4 regions of the Streptomyces sp. Ag82_O1-12 genome follow, and region 3 is predicted to be linked to each of the others. Evidence: riboswitches for the same ligand, from Rfam matches in the RefSeq annotation. Region 3 holds a riboswitch; each other region holds the start of a gene.
The links. Region 3 has a riboswitch for cobalamin ahead of QOL88_RS35800 (energy-coupling factor ABC transporter permease). Riboswitches for the same ligand answer to the same signal wherever they lie in the genome.
Positions count from the first base shown of each region.

Region 1: another riboswitch for cobalamin. It lies ahead of QOL88_RS08585 (cobalamin biosynthesis protein); the one in region 3 lies ahead of QOL88_RS35800 (energy-coupling factor ABC transporter permease).
Region 2: another riboswitch for cobalamin. It lies ahead of QOL88_RS26305 (ribonucleoside-diphosphate reductase subunit alpha); the one in region 3 lies ahead of QOL88_RS35800 (energy-coupling factor ABC transporter permease).
Region 4: another riboswitch for cobalamin. It lies ahead of QOL88_RS05655 (ABC transporter substrate-binding protein); the one in region 3 lies ahead of QOL88_RS35800 (energy-coupling factor ABC transporter permease).

Region 1 covers NZ_FXUW01000001.1:1,854,152-1,859,189, reverse strand. The annotation lists gene QOL88_RS08590 (cobyric acid synthase) at 1-1,233, opposite strand, end outside; gene QOL88_RS08585 (cobalamin biosynthesis protein) at 1,235-2,206, opposite strand; cobalamin riboswitch at 2,307-2,464, opposite strand; gene QOL88_RS08580 (hypothetical protein) at 2,582-2,803, opposite strand; gene QOL88_RS08575 (inorganic phosphate transporter) at 2,837-4,090, opposite strand; gene QOL88_RS08570 (class II aldolase/adducin family protein) at 4,386-5,038, shown strand, end outside.
Region 2 covers NZ_FXUW01000001.1:5,696,803-5,701,840, reverse strand. The annotation lists gene QOL88_RS26320 (GntR family transcriptional regulator) at 1-37, shown strand, start outside; gene QOL88_RS26315 (DUF3311 domain-containing protein) at 230-496, shown strand; gene mctP (monocarboxylate uptake permease MctP) at 493-2,121, shown strand; cobalamin riboswitch at 2,267-2,393, shown strand; gene QOL88_RS26305 (ribonucleoside-diphosphate reductase subunit alpha) at 2,518-4,917, shown strand; gene QOL88_RS26300 (ribonucleotide-diphosphate reductase subunit beta) at 4,917-5,038, shown strand, end outside.
Region 3 covers NZ_FXUW01000001.1:7,862,889-7,867,926, reverse strand. The annotation lists gene QOL88_RS35810 (MDR family MFS transporter) at 1-1,133, shown strand, start outside; gene QOL88_RS35805 (serine/threonine-protein kinase) at 1,349-2,821, shown strand; cobalamin riboswitch at 2,950-3,134, shown strand; gene QOL88_RS35800 (energy-coupling factor ABC transporter permease) at 3,165-3,866, shown strand; gene QOL88_RS35795 (energy-coupling factor ABC transporter substrate-binding protein) at 3,863-4,231, shown strand; gene cbiQ (cobalt ECF transporter T component CbiQ) at 4,238-4,987, shown strand; gene QOL88_RS35785 (energy-coupling factor ABC transporter ATP-binding protein) at 4,984-5,038, shown strand, end outside.
Region 4 covers NZ_FXUW01000001.1:1,224,212-1,229,249, forward strand. The annotation lists gene QOL88_RS05640 (hypothetical protein) at 1-175, opposite strand, end outside; gene QOL88_RS05645 (ABC transporter ATP-binding protein) at 254-1,075, opposite strand; gene QOL88_RS05650 (FecCD family ABC transporter permease) at 1,147-2,199, opposite strand; gene QOL88_RS05655 (ABC transporter substrate-binding protein) at 2,196-3,212, opposite strand; cobalamin riboswitch at 3,296-3,456, opposite strand; gene QOL88_RS05660 (CoA-binding protein) at 3,554-3,982, shown strand; gene QOL88_RS05665 (APC family permease) at 4,117-5,038, shown strand, end outside.

The DNA.
Region 1 (5,038 bases), 6.0 Mb from region 3:
CAGGAAGGCGGTGCCTCCCTGGACGTCGGCGACCCCGTGGTGGATCTCGTATCCCTCGACGCGTTCCCCGAGGGCCTCGCCCTGCGGCCGGGTGAGGGTCTTCTCGCGGGCGAACCGCACCCGCACGGGCAGGATCCCGAGCCCGTCGACGTGCCCTCGCCGGCTCTCGACGTCGTCCTCGATGTGCTCGCCGAGGATCTGGAAGCCGCCGCAGATACCGAGGACGGGCCGCCCCTCGGCGGCCCGGCGGGCCAGGGCCTCGGCGAGCCCCCGCTCGCGCAGCCACTCCAGCGCCCGGACCGTCCCGCGGGTGCCGGGCACGATGACGAGGTCGGCGTCGGACAGCTCCTCCGGCCGGTCCACGAACCGCACCACGACGCCCGGTTCGGCGGCCAGCGCGTCCACGTCGGTGAAGTTGGACATGAGCGGCACGGCACAGACCGCGACGCGCAGCACGTCCTCGCCGACCGGCGGGGCGACGACGGACTCCCGGACGGCTCCCCGAAGGGAGACGCGCAGCCCGTCCTCCTCGTCGATCCCGAGCCCGTGCCGGAAGGGCAGCACGCCGTACGTCTTGCGCCCCGTGAGCCCGTACAGCATGTCCAGGCCCGGCTCCAGCAGGGAGACGTCCCCGCGGAACTTGTTGACGAGGAACCCGGCGACACAGGCCTGGTCCTCGGGCGACAGCAGCGCCACCGTCCCGAAGAACGAGGCGAACACACCGCCCCGGTCGATGTCGCCGACGACGAGCACGGGCAGCCCGGCGTTCCGGGCGATCCCCATGTTCACGATGTCCGTCCGCCGCAGATTGATCTCGGCGGGAGAACCGGCCCCCTCACAGATCACCGCGTCATACGTGCCCCGCAACTGCTCCAGGCAGTCCAGCACCGTCCCGAGCAACTGCTGCTGCCGGCCGCCGTGGTAGCCGCGCGCACTCAGCTCCCCGACCGGCTTGCCCAGCAGCACGACCTGACTGCTCTGCTCGCCACCGGGCTTGAGCAGCACCGGATTCATCAGCGCGGTCGGCTCGACGCGGCAGGCCTGCGCCTGCATGGCCTGCGCCCGCCCGATCTCGGCCCCCTCCGTCGTCACGAAGGAGTTCAGGGACATGTTCTGCGCCTTGAAGGGCGCGACCTTGACGCCTTGGCGCACCAGCCACCGGCAGATCCCGGCGGTCACGACGCTCTTGCCGGCGTCGGAGGTGGTTCCGGCGACGAGAAGCCCACCGCTCATGTCATTTCCCCCTCTTCGGCGACCGCGCACTCGCGAGCGACGGCGCACTCTTCAGCAACCGCGCACCGGCGCACACCCCGAGCGCGAGCCAGGTGACGCGCTTCGACAGCCGCACGGCCCGCTCGACGTCGTGCGTGCCGACGGCCCGCCCCTGCGTGTTCAGCACGGGCCGGTGCTCCACCCGCCCGCCGTACGAGAGCGTCCCGCCCAGCCGCACCCCGAGCGCCCCCGCGAACGAGGCCTCCACAGGACCGGCGTTGGGACTCGGATGCCGCGCCGCGTCGGCCCGCCACGCCCGTACGGCCCCCCGCGGATCCGGTCCGGCCAGCACGGCGAGTACGGCGGTCAGCCGCGCTCCCGGCCACCCCGCGAGGTCGTCCAGCCGCGCGGAGGCCCACCCGTACCGGCGGTACCGGGCCGACTTGTGCCCGACCATGGCGTCCAGGGTGTTGACGGCCCGGAACCCCAGCAGCCCCGGCACCCCGCCGACGGCCCCCCACACCAGCGCCCCCACCACGGCGTCGGAGGTGTTCTCGGCGACCGACTCGACCACGGCCCGGGCCATGCCGTCGGCGTCGAGGGCGTGCGGGTCCCGCCCGCACAGATGCGGCAGCCGGGCCCGGGCCGCCTCGACGTCCCCGGCCTCCAGGGCACGCCCGATGGTCCGCGCCTCCCGGGCCAGCGACGTACCCCCGACGACGGCCCAGGTGGCGGCGCCGGTCAGCGCGACGGAGGCGACGGCGGACGGCCGCACGGCACGCGCGGCGACGGACCCGAGGGCGACGGCCCCTCCGGCACACACGGCGGTGTGCAGCGCGCCCCACCCGCGGTGGTCCCGCCACAACACCCGTTCCACGGCACCCGCGGCCCGCCCGAACGCGGCGACCGGATGCCCCCGGCGAGGATCACCGAGCAGCAGGTCACCGATCAGGCCGGCGGCGGCGCCGTACGCGAAGACGCGATCGGCACCCATGGGCTCAGCCGGCCAGGAGGGCGGGCAGGGGTGGGGTGTTGAACCTCGATCGGCAGCCGCGCATGGCGATATGTGTCCTCACTCAGGGTGTCCACGCCCTGGTTCGACGAGACCGGCGGTGAGAGTTCCTGGCTCCCGGGGATTGCTACCCCGGTGACAGTGGCGGGACCGCGCCGGACTTTCACCGGCTTCCTCTCCTGCCGCCGTATTGGCCCCGGCAGTCCACCACGGCCGGGAACCGCCGTCAACTTGCCGTTGACCTGCGAGGGGAGAGTGTGGAGAACCCCACATCGCCCCCTTGTGTACACACGACGACCGGGCGGCACGGAACCGGAGTTCCGTGCCGCCCGGCGGACACGACGTGACGTCAGGCCCTCAGGCCACGATCAGATAGATCCCGTACCCCACGGCCGCCGCACACGCCGCGAAGCACGCGTACGCGCCGGTGACCGCGAGTCCCGCGGTCCCGCCCTGCGCCACCGCACGCTCGCGGCGCGACAGGCCCGTGACGCCGAGGGTGAACAGGCCGACGAGGGCCACGGTGACCACGAGGCTGACACCGAAGACGGAACCGAGGGCCGCCCAGTCGATCTTCATATCGGAGACTCTTCCTTGTAACCGGTGGCGGGGTCAGACCGTGGTGGTCGTGGTCGGCGTGCGCTCGGCGGTGGCCTGCGACGGGAACGCGGGGATCGGGTCCTCCGACGCCGTGGCCGAACCACTCGCGGGGGGCGGCGTCACCGCGGCCATCGCCGTGGTGACCACGCCGGCGGGCTCCGCGTCGTCGGTGTCGTTGACGTTGGTGTGGTCGACCACCTCGCGCCGCGACAACTTCCAGATCGCCGCGCTGGAGGCGATGAGGAAGACCGCCACCACGGCGGTGCCCCAGCTGCCGAAGCCGGTGACGTACTCGGCGAGCGCGCCCACCAGAGCCGCCGCCGGCAGCGTCAGGCCCCACGCGACGAACATCCGCGTCGCGGTGGACCAGCGGACCACGCCGCCCTTGCGGCCGAGCCCGGCGCCCATCACCGAGCCGGACACGGAGTGCGTCGTGGAGAGGGAGAAGCCGAGGTGCGAGGAGGCGAGGATGACCGTGGCCGCGGAGGTCTGGGCGGCGAAGCCCTGCTGCGGCTGGAGGTCGGTCAGGCCCTTGCCCATGGTGCGGATGATGCGCCAGCCCCCCAGGTACGTGCCGAGCGCGATGGCGAGACCCGCCGAGAGGATGACCCACATGGGCGGGTCGGAGTCGGGCGCGACGGCGCCGCCGGCGACCAGGGCGAGGGTGATGACACCCATCGTCTTCTGCGCGTCGTTGGTGCCGTGGGCCAGGGAGACCAGGCCCGCGGAGGCGATCTGGCCGGCCCGGTAGCCCTTCTTGGACGCGTTGCCGTCGGCCTTCCTGCCGAGGGAGTACGTCAGCCGCGTGGCGAGCAACGCCGCGATGCCCGCGACGATCGGAGCGGCGATCGCCGGGATGAGCACCTTGGTGACCAGCACGTCGCCGTGCACCGCGCCGACGCCCGCCGAGGCGATCGTGGCACCGATCAGACCGCCCATGAGGGCGTGGGAGGAGCTGGACGGCAGACCGACCAGCCAGGTCAGCAGGTTCCAGAGGATCGCGCCGACCAGGGCGGCGAAGATGACCTCGGGACGGATGCCGGCCTCGTCGACGAGGCCCTTGGAGATCGTGTTGGCGACTTCGACGGACAGGAAGGCGCCGACCAGGTTGAGGACCGCGGACATGGCCACCGCAACCTTGGGCTTCATGGCGCCCGTGGAAATGGTCGTGGCCATCGCATTCGCGGTGTCGTGGAAACCGTTCGTGAAATCGAACGCGAGAGCGGTTACTACCACAATCGCGAGGATCAGCGAGAAGCTTTCCATTTACCCAGGCAATCGTTCGAGGTCATTGGCCAGACGAACGTAGGCAACCTGAGTGAACGGAAGATGAACTGGGAGGGGCGCAGGGATGACTGCGATGAGGGGTCCTCGTTCCGCACCGGAACAGCGGCCTCCGCGCCCGCACGACCAGGTGCCCCGAGCGAACCGCTTCAGTCGATCGAGTGACCCGTCGAACACGTTCCGTCCAGCAGGGCCGGCGGTCGGGACCGTTTCGGTTGCGGGGCCGAAGTGCCCCCGCCCGGCGGCGCTTTGAGCCCTTGCCTGGCAGGATCGCGGCATGGCTGAGCAGCGAGGCGACGAGCGGGACACGGCAGACGCGCGGGAGAGCGAAAAGGGTGCGGGGGAGGCGCGGCGCGGGAGTGCGCGCCCCGAGGAGGCACGCGCCTGGGAGGACCTCGTCACGACGGCCCGCCGGACGGTCTCGGACGGACTCGTCGTCGGCACGTCCGGCAACGTCTCGGTACGCGTCGGGGACACCGTCCTCGTCACACCGTCGGGTGTCCCCTACGACCGGCTGGCGCCGGACGACGTGACCGGCGTGGACCTCGACGGCCGGCAGGTCCTCGGCACGCTGGTCCCGACCAGCGAGCTGCCCATGCACCTCGCGGTCTACCGCACCACCGGCGCCCTGGCCGTCGTCCACACCCACGCCGTCCACGCGACGGCCGTCTCGACGCTCGTGAGCGAGCTCCCGCTGATCCACTACATGGCCGCCGCGCTCGGCGGCCCCGTCCGGGTCGCCCCCTATGCCACCTACGGCACCGACGAGTTGGCCGAGAACATGCTCCGCGCCCTCGCCGACCGCTCCGGCTGCCTCCTCCAGAACCACGGCACCATCGCCCACGGCGCCACCCTCGCCCAGGCCTACGACCGCACCGCCCAGCTGGAGTGGATGTGCCGCCTGTGGCTCACGGCCTCCTCGGTGCCCGG
Region 2 (5,038 bases), 2.2 Mb from region 3:
CAAGTTCGTGGCGCGGCTGAAGCGGCCCGCCGACTAGGGGCTGCCGCCCCGCGACGTCGGCATGATCCACACGACAGCCCCCAGGGGCACCCGCGCCCGCTTCCGTCACTGCTGAGGCCTGATTTCGGTTGGGTACCGCATTGCGGACGAGGGGTTCCGCTATGGGCACGCCCTGACCTAGATTGCCTGCGCATTACACAGGTGATCACCAAGGGGACGGAGCCGCCTGATGTCGCAAGCCCCAGAAGCCAGTGGAGGGCCGGTGGTGACGCCCATGCGCGTCGTCATCGCCGTCTGCCTCATAGCGCCGTTCGTGGCCATGCTGTGGGTCGGCTCGTACGCCAAGACCGACCCGGCCTTCATCGGGATCCCGTTCTTCTACTGGTACCAGATGGCGTGGGTGCTCATCTCCACCGCCCTGACGATGACCGCCTACAAGCTGTGGCAGCGCGACCAGCGCGCCCGCTCGGCCGCGAAGGGCGGTGCGTCGCGGTGAAGGACGGCGTGAACGGCGTCGCGCTCGGCGTCTTCATCTTCTTCTTCCTGGCCGTGACGGTCATGGGCTTCCTGGCCGCGCGCTGGCGCAAGGCCGAGAACGAGCAGAGCCTGGACGAATGGGGCCTGGGCGGCCGCTCGTTCGGCACCTGGATCACCTGGTTCCTGCTCGGCGGCGACCTGTACACGGCGTACACCTTCGTCGCCGTCCCGGCGGCGATCTACGCGGCGGGCGCGGCCGGCTTCTTCGCCGTGCCGTACACGATCCTGGTCTACCCGCTGATCTTCACCTTCCTGCCCCGCCTGTGGTCGGTGTCCCACAAGCACGGCTATGTCACGACGTCCGACTTCGTGCGCGGCCGCTTCGGCTCGAAGGGCCTGTCGCTGGCGGTGGCCGTGACCGGCATCCTGGCGACGATGCCGTACATCGCGCTCCAGCTGGTCGGCATCCAGGCCGTGCTGGACGTGATGGGCGTCGGCGGCGGTGAGAACACCAACTGGTTCATCAAGGACCTGCCGCTGCTGATCGCGTTCGGCGTGCTGGCGGCGTACACGTACTCCTCGGGTCTGCGGGCCCCCGCGCTCATCGCGTTCGTGAAGGACACGCTGATCTACATCGTCATCGCGGTGGCGATCATCTACATCCCGATCAAGCTGGGCGGCTTCGACGACATCTTCGCCAAGGCCACTGAGGCGTACAGCCAGACCAACCCGGCGACGGGCGCGCCGCGCGGTGCGCTGACACCGGCCGAGCCGGGCCAGTGGACGTACGCCACGCTGGCGTTGGGCTCCGCCCTGGCGCTGTTCATGTACCCGCACTCGATCACGGCGACGCTGTCCTCGAAGAGCCGTGAGGTGATCCGCCGCAACACCACGATCCTGCCGCTGTACTCGCTGATGCTGGGGCTGCTGGCGCTGCTCGGGTTCATGGCGATCGCGGCCGGCATCAAGGTGCAGAACGGGCAGCTTGCGATTCCGCAGCTGTTCGAGACGATGTTCCCGGACTGGTTCGCGGGCGTGGCGTTCGCGGCGATCGGCATCGGCGCGCTGGTGCCCGCGGCCATCATGTCCATCGCGGCCGCGAATCTCTTCACCCGCAACATCTACAAGGACTTCATCAAGCCGGACGCCACTCCGGCGCAGGAGACCAAGGTCTCCAAGCTGGTCTCCCTGCTGGTGAAGGTCGGCGCGCTGGCCTTCGTCCTCACCATGGACAAGACGGTCGCCATCAACTTCCAGCTCCTGGGCGGTATCTGGATCCTGCAGACCTTCCCGGCCCTGGTCGGCGGCCTGTTCACCCGCTGGTTCCACCGCTGGGCGCTGCTCGCGGGCTGGGCGGTCGGCATGATCTACGGCACCGTCGCCGCGTACGGCGTCGCCTCCCCGACGCAGAAGCACTTCGGCGGCTCCGCGAAGGAGATCCCGGGCATCGGCGAGATCGGCTACATCGGCCTCACTGCGTTCGTGCTGAACGTGGTGGTGACGGTGGTCCTGACCTTCGTCCTGAAGGCCCTGAAGGCCCCCGACGGCATCGACGAGACCAAGCCGGAGGACTACACGGCGGACGCGGGCGACCCCGGGGTCCAGGTGGAGCTTCCGCCTGCGACCGCCGGATCCGCGCACTGATTCCAGGGTTTCGACCCACAGCGAACACCCCGCAGCGGGCCGTCGTGACCAAGCGTCACGGCGGCCCGCTGTCACGTAGAGCTGACGCTCCGACACCACCGCGACACAACATCTGGGGGTGCCGACCGAGCCCGGCACAAGATGTATGCTCATGCTCGCTGTCGCCGCAGGGGAATCCGGTGTGAATCCGGAACTGTCCCGCAACGGTGTACCCATGCCCATATAGGCGCATGGGATTCAGTCCGAGGACCTGTCGACAGCGCACCCGGCCACCCGGCCGGTGTGCCCTGACGTCCGGGCCTCGTGGAATGGGCCGGTGGACGCGACGCCGCGTGCGCTCGTGTGCTGCCGCCTGCCCTCGACGAGGCCCCCGTGCCGAGCGAGGGAGAGCCCCACGTGACCATCGCGCCAGCCGAACCGGTCTCAGCCGCCGAGGAGGAGCACGACGCTCCCGGTACCGCGCTGCTGCGGATCCTGACCGAGCTGACCGCCGACCTCCCCGACGCCGACCCCGGCCGGGTCGCCGCCGCCGCGCTGCGCGGCCGGTCCGCCGCCGCGGACGAAGCGGAGTTGCGGGAGCTGGCGACGGAGGCCGCGGCCGGTCTGATCTCCGAGGACCCCGCCTACTCCCGGCTGGCCGCCCGGCTGCTGACCATCGGCATCCGCGAGGAGGCCGCCTCGCAGGGCGTCACGTCCTTCACCGAGTCCGTGGCGGTGGGCCACGGCGAGGGCCTCATCGCCGACCGCACCGCCGAGTTCGTCCGGCTGCACGCGGCCCGGCTCGACGCCCTGATCGACACCGGCGCCGACGACCGCTTCGGCTACTTCGGCCTGCGCACGCTGCACAGCCGCTACCTGCTCCGGCACCCGATCACCCGCAAGGTCGTCGAGACGCCCCAGCACTTCATGCTGCGGGTGGCGAGCGGCCTCGCCGAGGACGACACCACACGCGCGCTGGACGAGGTCGCGGCTCTCTACAGCCTCATGAGCCGCCTGGACTACCTCCCCTCCTCCCCCACCCTCTTCAACTCGGGCACCCGGCACCCGCAGATGTCGTCCTGCTACCTCCTCGACTCCCCCAAGGACGAGCTGGACTCCATCTACGACCGGTACCACCAGGTGGCCCGGCTGTCGAAGCACGCCGGGGGCATCGGAGTCGCCTACTCCCGCATCCGCGCCCGCGGTTCGCTGATCCGCGGCACCAACGGGCACTCCAACGGCATCGTCCCGTTCCTGAAGACCCTCGACGCCTCGGTCGCCGCGGTGAACCAGGGCGGCCGCCGCAAGGGCGCCGCCGCGGTCTATCTGGAGACCTGGCACTCCGACATCGAGGAGTTCCTGGAGCTGCGCGACAACACCGGCGAGGACGCCCGCCGCACGCACAACCTGAACCTGGCGCACTGGGTGCCGGACGAGTTCATGCGGCGCGTGAACGCCGACGCGCAGTGGTCGCTGTTCTCCCCTTCGGACGTGCCCGAGCTGGTCGACCTGTGGGGCGAGGAGTTCGACGCCGCGTACCGGGCGGCCGAGGCGAAGGGCCTGGCGAGGAAGACCCTGCCCGCCCGTGAGCTGTACGGCCGCATGATGCGCACCCTCGCGCAGACCGGCAACGGCTGGATGACCTTCAAGGACGCCGCCAACCGCACCGCCAACCAGACGGCCGAGCCGGGCCACGTCGTCCACTCCTCCAACCTCTGCACGGAGATCCTGGAGGTCACCAGCGACGGGGAGACGGCGGTCTGCAACCTGGGCTCGGTCAACCTGAGTTCCTTTGTCGACACCTCGACCGGCGACCTGGACTGGGAGCGGCTGGACGAGACCGTCCGCACGGCCGTGACCTTCCTCGACCGGGTCGTCGACATCAACTTCTACCCGACCGAGCAGGCGGGCCGCTCCAACGCCCGCTGGCGCCCGGTCGGCCTCGGCGCGATGGGCCTCCAGGACGTCTTCTTCAAGCTGCGCCTGCCCTTCGACTCGCCCGAGGCCAAGGCGCTGTCCACCCGCATCGCCGAGCGGATCATGCTGGCCGCGTACGAGGCCTCCGCCGACCTGGCCGAGCGCCCCCAAGCACCTGCGACAAGCTCCGGTGCAGGGGGGACCCCCATCGGCCCGCTGCCGGCCTGGGAGAAGACCCGTACGGCCCGGGGCGTGCTGCACCCCGACCACTACGACGTGGAGGTGACCTGGCCCGAACGCTGGGCGGCTCTGCGGGAGCGCATCGCCACGACCGGCATGCGCAACTCCCTGCTCCTCGCGATCGCCCCCACGGCCACCATCGCATCGATCGCGGGCGTGTACGAGTGCATCGAGCCGCAGGTGTCCAACCTGTTCAAGCGCGAGACGCTCTCGGGCGAGTTCCTCCAGGTCAACTCCTACCTGGTGGACGAGCTGAAGCGGCTCGGCGTGTGGGACGCCCGCAGCCGGGAGGCCCTGCGCGAGGCCAGCGGCTCGGTGCAGGACTTCGCCTGGATCCCCGAGGACGTGCGCGCCCTCTACCGCACGGCGTGGGAGATCCCGCAGCGCGGTCTGATCGACATGGCGGCGGCCAGGACCCCGTTCCTGGACCAGTCCCAGTCCCTGAACCTGTTCCTGGAGACGCCGACCATCGGCAAGCTCTCCTCGATGTACGCCTACGCCTGGAAGTCCGGGCTGAAGACGACGTACTACCTGCGCTCGCGCCCGGCGACCCGCATCGCCCGCGCCGCCCAGGCCACCGTCCCCGCGCAGGCCACCCCGGACCCCGAAGCGGTCGCCTGCTCCCTGGAAAACCCCGAGTCCTGCGAGGCCTGCCAGTAATGAGCACCCAGAACCTTCTCGACCCCGGCTTCGAGCTCACCCTGCGCCCCATGCGCTACCCGGACTTCTACGAGCGCTACCGGGACGCCATCAAGAACACCTGGACCGTGGAGGAGGTCGA
Region 3 (5,038 bases):
TGCCGTTCCTCGCCGAGCATCTCGGCAGCGCCATCGGCATGGCGGGCTGGCTGGTCGGGTTCGTGCTCGGGCTGCGCACCTTCAGCCAGCAGGGGCTGTTCGTGGTCGGCGGGTGGCTCGTCGACCGGTTCGGGGTGCGGCCGGTCGTGCTGGCGGGGTGCGTGCTGCGGATCGCCGGGTTCGTGTGGCTCGGTTACGCGCAGGCGCCGGGGGCCGTGATCGGGGCGGTGCTGGTGATCGGGTTCGCCGCCGCGCTGTTCTCCCCCGCCGTGGAGTCCGAGGTGGCCCGCCAGGCGGTGGTCTGGGAGGAGGTCGGCCACGGGCCGCGCACCCGGGTCCTCGCCCTGTTCAGCGTGGCGGGCCAGGTCGGGGCGTTCGCCGGGCCGCTGCTCGGCGCGCTGCTGCTCGCCGTGGACTTCCGCACCGCGTGCCTCGCGGGTGCCGCGGTCTTCGTCCTCGTCCTCGCCGGGCACCTGTGGCTGATGCCGCAGCACATCCCCGGCCGGGTCCGCGTCCGGGAGCGGGGCGGGGCCCGCGCCCTGCTGCGCAACCGGCGCTTCCTCGCCCTGTGCTGCGCCTACGGCTCCTATCTGCTCGCCTACAACCAGCTGTATCTGGCGCTGCCGGACGAGGTGCAGCGCGCGGCCGGCTCCCAGGCGCCGCTGTCCTGGCTCTTCGCGCTGTCCTCGGTGCTGGTGGTGTTCACCCAGCTGCCGGTGACCCGCTGGGCGGGCGACCGGCTCGATCTGCGCCGCTCGATGACCGCGGGCCTGCTGCTGATCGCGTCCGGTTTCGCGGTGGTGGCCGCGGCCCGCCCGGCGGGCTGGACCGGCACCGCCGGGCTGCTGCCGGCCGCGGGCTTCGTGATCTTGCTCACCGTGGGGCAGATGCTGGTGGTGCCCGCCGCCCGCGCCTGGGTGCCCGACCTCGCCGAGGAAGGACGGCTCGGGCTCTACATGGGCGCGCTGTCGTCCGTCTCCGGCCTCATCGTCCTGGCCGGCAGCGCCGCCACCGGCTCGCTGCTCGACCTGGGGCTGCCGGCCGCCGTGCCGTGGCTGGTCCTCGCGGCCGTACCGGCCCTGGCGGTGGCCCTGTTGCCGCGCCGTGCGAAGGAGACGGGCGGGGCGGTCTGAGAGGCGCCGGCGCCCCGGGACGCCCGAGCGCGCCGGAGCGTCACCCCGGCGGGTGACCTCTTCGCGCCGCATGTGCGAGACGGCGCCCGGTGAGGACACTGCTGCGGCGATCGGTGGTCACGCCGCGCCAGTATCCTGGGTCGGCTGCGGCACCCCCCACCAATCCCCGTGCAGAAGCGGGGAGTTCGGCCTGCGGCAACGACCTTTCCACACGCATGAGACGAGGACGAGTGCTGCTAGCGGGCCGCTACCGGCTGGATGTTGAGATCGGGCGCGGTGGAATGGGAGAGGTCTGGCGCGCGTACGACGAGACGCTCGCCAGAGCGGTGGCCCTCAAGCTGCTGCTCCCCCAGGACACCGATGCCACGGCGACCTCCCGGTTCCGTCTGGAGGCTCAGACCGCCGGGCGTCTCAACCACCCCAATGTGGTCGGCGTCCTGGACTTCGGCGAGTACGACAACCGGCTGTACCTCGTGATGGAGCTGGTCGAGGGCGACAGCCTCGCCGGGGTGCTGACCGGCTCCGGCGCGCTCCCCGCCGAGCAGGTGGCCGATCTGGCCGCACAGGCGTCCGCCGGGCTCGCCGCCGCGCACGGGCAGGGCATCGTGCACCGGGACGTCAAGCCCGCCAACCTGCTGCTGGACGCGAACGGCACCCTGAAGATCGGGGACTTCGGCATCGCGCGGTTCCTCGACGACCCCGGCGCCGCCCTCACCGCCACCGGCCAGATCGTCGGCACCGGCCTGTACCTCGCGCCCGAGCGTGCCCTGGGCAAGCAGGCGGGACCCGCCTCCGACATGTACTCCCTGGGCTGCGTGCTCTACCAGCTCCTCAGCGGGCGCCCGCCGTTCCAGGCCGACACCGCCGTCGCCCTCCTGCACCAGCACCTCGACTCCGCCCCCGTGCCGCCCCGCGAGCTCGGTGTCGCCGGACTGCCGCCCGCGTTCGAGAACTACCTCCTCGGTCTGCTCGCCAAGCAGCCCGAGGACCGGCCCACCGCCCAGCAGACCGCCGAATGGTTCGCCGGGGGCGCCTGGCGGGGCCTGCCCGAGCCGCTGCCGGAGGCCTCGCCGCCGCTGCGGCCCAGGACCACGTCCGCGGCGATGCCCGCGGGGCCGGGCCCGTACGCGGCGACCGGGACCGGCAACCCGACCACGTACGCGCTGCCCGCGACTCCGGGACACCGCAGCGCGGCCCGGGCGGCCCAGGCGGGACGTTCGGGCCGCTCCCGGGGGCGCGGGGGCCCGGGCAACCGGTCGCGACTGGCCGCTACGGCCGCCGCCGCGGCGCTCTTCCTCGCCGCGATGCTCATCGGCATGCGCTGGTTCTCGCCCGACACGAGCGCGGAGGGCACGGAGCCGGACGCGTCCCCGACCGCGAGCAGCCCCGTCGCCACGCCGTCCACCGACTCCACGTCGGCTTCGTCCTCCGGTTCCGAGGCCGGCCCCGGGGCCGGTCCGGCGGCCGGGCCGGGGGCGGCCGAGGCGCCGGCCGCCGGCACCGTGGCCGATGTCACTCCGTCCGCGCCGACCGCTTCACCGACGCCTGTCGCGCCCGCGCCCGGCACCGCGACTCCGACGCAAGAGGCGGGCCCCGGCGGGCCGGAGCAGCCGCAGCCGGAGAAGCCGGGCCAGGCCGGGGACGACAGGGAAGGCGACGGCGGCGGGGACGACGGGGGCGACGACTGACGCGGCCCGGACGTCGCCCGGCGAACCCCTGACCGGAGCGCGTGGATCAGCCGGGGGATGCGCCGGTGTGCGAGCAGGCGCCCCCTCGCGCGCCCCTTGGGTGGCTTGTCATCGCCCTTACCCCGGCCTTATTGTCACCAGGCCTTGGTGAACGGGAAATCCGGTGTGATGCCGGTGCGGCCCTCGCCACTGTGAATCGGGAAGTCCGGCTCCGGCCCTCACGGGCAGCCACTGGGTCCTTGCGACCCGGGAAGGCGGAGTCCGGGCGGTGGTACCCGTCAGCCAGGAGACCGGCCAAGGCGCGTCAACCATCCACGAGGTGCTGGAGAGGGTCTGCTGAGCCATGCACATAGCCGAGGGTTTCCTTCCTCCGGCGCACGCGGTCGCCTGGGGCGTCGCGTCGGCGCCGTTCGTCGTCCACGGGGTCCGGTCGCTCACCCGTGAAGTGCGCGAGCACCCCGAGAGCACCCTGCTCCTCGGTGCGTCCGGCGCCTTCACGTTCGTCCTGTCCGCCCTGAAACTGCCGTCCGTCACCGGCAGTTGCTCCCACCCCACCGGCACGGGCCTCGGAGCCATCCTGTTCCGGCCGCCCATCATGGCGGTGCTGGGTACCATCACCCTGCTGTTCCAGGCGCTGTTGCTCGCGCACGGCGGCCTGACCACGCTCGGCGCCAACGTCTTCTCCATGGCGATCGTCGGCCCCTGGGCCGGATACGCCGTCTACAAGCTGCTGCGGCGCTCCCACGCGCCGCTGATGGTGGCGGTGTTCTTCGGCGCGTTCGTCGCCGACCTGTCCACCTACTGCGTCACGAGCGTGCAGCTGGCGCTCGCGTTCCCGGACCCGGGCAGCGGATTCCTGGGCGCGCTCGGCAAGTTCGGTTCCATCTTCGCCGTCACCCAGATCCCGCTCGCGGTGAGCGAGGGTCTGCTGACCGTGCTCGTGATGCGGCTGCTGGTGCAGTCCAGCAAGGGCGAACTGACCCGGCTGGGTGTGCTCCTCGCCAAGAAGCAGACCCGGACCGAGACCGAGGTGGCGGCGCGATGAAGAGGAACACGAAGATCAACCTGGTGCTGCTGTTCCTCGTGGCCGCGCTCGCCGTGCTGCCCTTGGCGCTCGGTCTCGGCGACCACAAGAAGGAGCCGTTCACGGGGTCCGACGCGGAGGCGGAGACGGCGATCACCGAGCTGAAGCCGGACTACGAGCCGTGGTTCTCGCCGCTGTACGAACCGCCGTCCGGTGAGATCGAGTCGGCGCTGTTCGCCCTTCAGGCGGCTCTCGGCGCCGGTGTCCTCGCCTACTACTTCGGTCTGCGCCGGGGCCGTCGGCAGGGCGAGCAGCGGGCGCTGGAGCGGGAGGCCGACAGCGCGCTCGCCGGCGTCGCCGGGAAGTCCACCGCGGAACAGGACTGAGCCCGGGTGCTGCCGATCGACGCGGCGGCGCACAGCAGTCGCTGGCGCCGCCGCCATCCCGTGGACAAGGCCGTGCTCGGGCTCGGCCTCACCGTGCTCGCGATCTCGCTGCCGCCCTGGCCGGGCGCGGCCCTGGTGCTGCTGACCGCCCTGGTGGTGCTGCTGGGGCCGGCCGGTGTGCCCGGCCGTCGGCTGTGGCGGGCCTACCGGGTGCCGCTGGGCTTCTGCGTGACCGGCGCGGTCACGCTGCTCGTCCAGGTGGGCGGGCCGGGGGGTTTCGTCTCCCTCGCGGACGACGGGCCGCTGCGGGCCGGGGAGTTGCTGCTGCGTACCTCGGCGGCCTCCCTGGGCGTGCTGCTGTTCGCCTTCACCACGCCCATGTCCGACCTGCTGCCCCGTCTGGTCCGGGCCGGGGTCCCCGCGCCGGTCGTCGACGTCGCACTCGTGACGTACCGGATGAGCTTCCTGCTGCTGGACTCCATGCGCCGCATCCGGGAGGCCCAGGCGGCCCGGCTCGGCCACACCGGCCGGGGCGCTCAGTGGCGTTCCCTGGCCGGGCTCGGCGCGACCGCGTTCGTCCGCGCCTTCGACCGGGCGACCCGGCTCCAGGCGGGACTCGCCGGGCGCGGCTACGACGGCACCCTGCGCGTCCTGGTGCCCGAGGCCCGGGTCTCCGCCCGCTTCACGGCTGCCAGTTGCGCGCTCCTCGCCGCGCTGGCCGTCCTCACCCTCGTCCTGGAAAGGCCGCTGACATGAGCGAGCCCGCCCTCGTCGCCCTGCGGGGCGCGTCCTTCGCCTACGAGGACG
Region 4 (5,038 bases), 6.6 Mb from region 3:
CCCACACCGGCGTGCCGCCGAGCTCCAGGGTCCGCACCAGCAGGTCCCCGACGAGCAGCACCCGCAGGTTCGTCGTGTCGGAGCCGGGTGCGTGCACCTCGACACGGGTCAGGCTCCGGCGGGCCGGAGCGGCGTCGACCGGCTCACGGGTTCGGGCGTCGATGATGCGCAGCACGAGGCGAGCGTAGGCGGGTGGACGGGTACGCGCAGGCAGGTTCGGCGTTTTCCGGCCGCCGTGGCGCGATCGCCACACCTATGGCGTGTCCGGCCGCTCCTGTCGGGCCAGCGTGCCCAGGAACCGCACATGGGGCCGCCCCTCGGGCCCTTCGCGGCTGACGGCGGCCCGCACCCCGTACACGTCGGCGACGAGCTCCGCCGTGAGGACGTCGCCCGGAGTGCCCGCGGCCACGACCCGCCCCGCGGACAGCACGACGACCCGATCGCAGTACATCGCCGCGAGGTTGAGGTCGTGCAGGGCGACGACGGTGGTGACGGGCAGGCCCGTGACCAGGGTGAGGAGGTCGAGCTGATGGTGGATGTCGAGGTGGTTGGTGGGCTCGTCGAGGAGGAGTTCGCGGGGCTCCTGGGCGAGCGCGCGGGCGATCTGCACCCGCTGGCGTTCGCCGCCCGAGAGGGTGTGCCAGCGCTGTCGGGCCCGGCCGTCGAGGCCGGTGCGCTCCAGGGCGGCGCGCACCGCCCGTTCGTCGTCCGCGCAGGCGGGTGTCCAGGCGCGGCGGTGTGGGACGCGGCCCAGCCGTACGACGTCCTCGACCGTCAACTCGACCTGGGTGTCGGACTGTTGCTCGACCACGGCGAGGCGGCGGGCGACCGTTCGGCGGGGCAGGTCGCCCAGCGGTGTGCCGTCGAGGGTGACCACTCCGGAGGTCGGCGTGAGCAGCCCGGCCAGCAGCCGCAGCAGCGTGGACTTGCCTGAACCGTTGGGTCCGAGGACGCCGATCGTGGAGCCGGTCTCCGGCGCGAGGGTGACGCCGTCCAGGATGAGACGCCCGTCGGCGCGGCGGCTGACCCGCTCGGCCCGCAGCCCCGCCCCCACCTGTGCCTCCGCCCCGCTCACCGCGCCCTCCGCCTCCACCGATGCCCCTGCGCCGCTCGCCGCGCCCTCCGCCACCGATACCTTCGCGCCGCTCACCGCGCCCTCCTCGTCCGGTACAGCACCGCCACGAACGCGGGCACCCCGATCAGCGACGTCACGACCCCCACCGGGACCTCCTGCGGATCGAGGACGGTCCGGGCCAGGGTGTCCACCCACACGAGGAACACCGCTCCCGCGAGGGCGGTGACCGGCAGCAGCCGCGCGTGCCCGGGTCCGGTCAGGGCCCGGGCGGCGTGCGGCAGGACCAGGCCGACGAAGCCGATCGCCCCGGCCGAGCTGACCAGCGCGGCCGTGAGCAGGGCCGTGACGCACAGCAGCACCAGGCGGGTCCGGGCGAGGGGCACCCCCAGCGCGGCCGCCGCGTCCTGCCCGAAGGCGAAGGCGTCGAGGGTACGGGCGTAGGACAGGCAGACGACCAGGGCCACGGCCAGTACGGCCAGGCACAGCCACACGTCGGTCCAGCCGGCGCCGCCGAGCGAGCCGAGGAGCCAGAACAGCACGCCCCGGGTCGTCTCGGCGTCGGCGGAGGTCATCACGACGAAGGAGGTGAGGGCGGAGAAGAGCTGCATGGCGGCGACGCCCGCGAGGACGACCCGGTCGGTGGTGCCGCCGAGGGTGTGGCTGAGCAGCAGCACCAGCCCGAACGACAGCAGGGCGCCGAGGAACGCACCCCCGGACACCGACAGGGCGCCGCCGCCCACGCCCAGCACGACCACGAGGACCGCTCCGGTGGAGGCGCCCGAGGACACCCCGAGCACGAAGGGGTCGGCCAGCGGGTTGCGCAGCAGCGACTGCATCACCGCACCGCACACGGCGAGTCCGGCCCCGCACACGGCCGCGAGCAGGGTGCGCGGCAGCCGCAGCTGCCAGACGATCCCGTCCCGGATCGGCGTCAGCTCCGAACTGCCGAGGCCGAGATGGGCGGCCACGACGGACCACACGTCGCCGACGCGGATGTCGGCGGGACCGATGGTGATGGCCACGGCGAGGGAGGCGACGAGCGCGACGGTCCCGGCCGCGCCCAGCGCGAGTCCCGCCCGGCGCCGGGGCCCGGTCCCGGCGGCGGGCAGCCCCCGGGCGGTCACTTCACCAGTCCGAACCGGCGCAGCCCGGCGGCCACCTGCTCCACACCCTCGACGGTGCGGATGGTCGGGTTCATGGCCTGTCCGCTGAGCAGCACGTACCGCTTGTGCCGGACGGCGTCCATGTTCCTGGTGACGGGGTTGGACTCCAGGAAGGCGATCTTCTTCGCGGCGGACTCGGCGGTCTGGGACTTGCGGGTCAGGTCGCCGATGACGAGGACGTCGGGGTCCCGGTCGGCGACGGTCTCCCAGTTGACCTGCGGCCACTCCTGGTGCGTGTCGTCGAAGACGTTCTTCGCGCCGAGGGCCCGGGTGATGATGCCGGGCGCCCCGCAACAGCCGGCCAGGTAGGGCGACTCGGAGTTCGCGAACCAGTAGAGGAGCGTGACGTCGGAGGCGTCGATGCCGGCCGTGGCCTTCTTCATGCGCTGCCGGAGGGAGCCCACGAGGGCGTCGCCGCGCTCCTTCACCCCGAACACGGTCGCGAGGTCCCGGACTTCGCCGTAGACGGTGTCGATGCCCAGGGCCTTGGCGCGGGCGCCGTCGCCGCCGCCCGAGTTGTCCTTGCCGGCGCAGTCGGACGGGGAGACGTAGGTGGGGACGCCGAGCTTCTCGAACTGCTCGCGGGTGGCGACGCCGCCCTTGCCGAGGGTGGAGACGAAGGAGGCGGCGACGAAGTCGGGCTCGGTGTCCAGGACGCGTTCGAAGGACGGGGTGTTGTCGGCGAGGCGCGGCACCGTCGCGTCGGCCTTCTCCAGCCCCTTCATCACGGGGTCGGTCCAGGTGGCCGTGCCCGCGAGGCGGTCGGCCAGGCCCAGGGAGAGCAGGATCTCGGTGGTGCCCTGGTTGAGGGACACCGCGTGCCGCGGCGGGGCGGCGACGCGGACCTCGTGCCCGCAGTTGGTGAGGGTGACGGCGGCCTTGGCGTCGGTGGACGCGGTGTCGCCGCAGCCGGTCAGGAGCAGGGAGCCGGCGGCGAGCAGCGCGGCGGCACGGGCGGGTCGGGCGAGGGGCACGGGAACCAGTCCTCAGGCGTCGAGGGCCCATTCGCGGAGCCCGGTCGTACGGTGCTCCCCCGCCGCACGCGGCCGCGGGGGCCGCCAGCAGGTCTTCGGACTCGGGTTCACCCGGATCGGGGCGCCTTCCCGGACGTCCGCGAGGGAGTCCAGTGGCCGAGGCCCCGCCCGTCCCCCTCACCGCTGCGCGTCAGTTCCGGATTCGCACCGGATTCCCTGACCCACGTACATGGGTTCGACTGGCCTCGGCAAGCTATCACGGAGGCCGCCCGGGGAATCACCGCGCACCCGGCGCCGTTTCACCAGGAGCAGTTCGTCCACGACTTCCGAGGAGGCCGCCGGTGTACGGCGACGAGGCAACGGTCCGCAGGATCCTCACCGAGCTCGGCGACACCTGGGCCGTGGTGGGCCTGTCGTCGAACCAGCGGCGCGCGGCGTACGGCGTCGCCGCCGTGCTCCAGCGCTTCGGCAAGCGCGTCGTGCCGGTGCACCCGAAGGCGGAGACGGTGCACGGGGAGAAGGGGTACGCGAGTCTGGCGGACATCCCCTTCGACGTGGACGTCGTCGACGTGTTCGTGAACAGCGACCTCGCCGGGGCCGTCGCGGACGAGGCGGTCGCCAAGGGCGCGAAGGGCGTCTGGTTCCAGCTCGACGTCGTCGACGAGGCGGCGTACGGCCGGGTTCGCGATGCGGGCCTGGAGATGGTGATGGACCGCTGCCCGGCGATCGAGATCCCACGGCTGTCTCATCACGGCGTACAGAAACCCTGAAGCGTTCGCCAGGAAATACCCGCGCCCGGTCAAGGCTGCACAACTCGTCTTCTTCGGTCGGATGACCGATTCCTAACCTGAGGCCTCCTGCTCGCTGAACTCCGCGAGTTCATCTATGAGAGGCCCCTGAATCCATGGAAAGAGACGGTCTGCGCCGGGAGGTCGGGCTGATCGGGCTCATGTGGGCGTCGGTCGGTTCCATCATCGGCTCGGGCTGGCTGTACGGCGCCGAGAAGGCCGTCGTGGCGGCCGGCCCCGCGGCGATCCTGTCCTGGCTCATCGGCGCGGTGGCGATCGTGCTGCTGGCCCTGGTGCACGCGGAACTGGGCGGCATGTTCCCGGTCGCGGGCGGCACCGCCCGGTATCCGCACTACGCGTTCGGCGGACTGGCCGGCATGTCCTTCGGCTGGTTCGCATGGCTCCAGGCGGCGACCGTGGCACCGATCGAGGTCGAGGCCATGATCGGCTACGCCGGGCACTGGCACTGGGCGCAGGGTTTCCAGCACGCGACGGACGGGACGCTCACGACGAGCGGTTTCGTCGTCGCCGTCGTCCTGATGGCCGTGTTCGTCGTCGTCAACTTCCTCGGCGTGCGGATCCTGGCGCACACCAACAGCGCCGCCACCTGGTGGAAGGTGGCCGTGCCGCTGGCCGCGATCTTCATCATCGCGGCCGGCAACTTCCACCCGGGCAACTTCACCGAGCACGGCTTCGCCCCGTTCGGCGCCCACGGCGTGCTGAGCGCCGTCAGTTCCAGCGGCATCATCTTCGCCCTGCTGGGCTTCGAGCAGGCGATCCAGCTGGCGGGCGAGAGCCGCGACCCGCGGCGGGACCTGCCGCGCGCGACGATCGGCTCGGTCGCCATCGGGGCGGCCATCTACGTCCTGCTCCAGGTCGTCTTCATCGCCGCCCTGCCACTGGGCGCCTTCGCGCACGGCTGGACCAGGCTCGACTACCCCGGCATCAGCGGCCCGTGGGCGGGGCTCGCAACCCTGGTGGGCCTCGGCTGGCTGAGCGCGGTGCTGTACCTGGACGCGGTGGTCTCCCCGGGCGGCA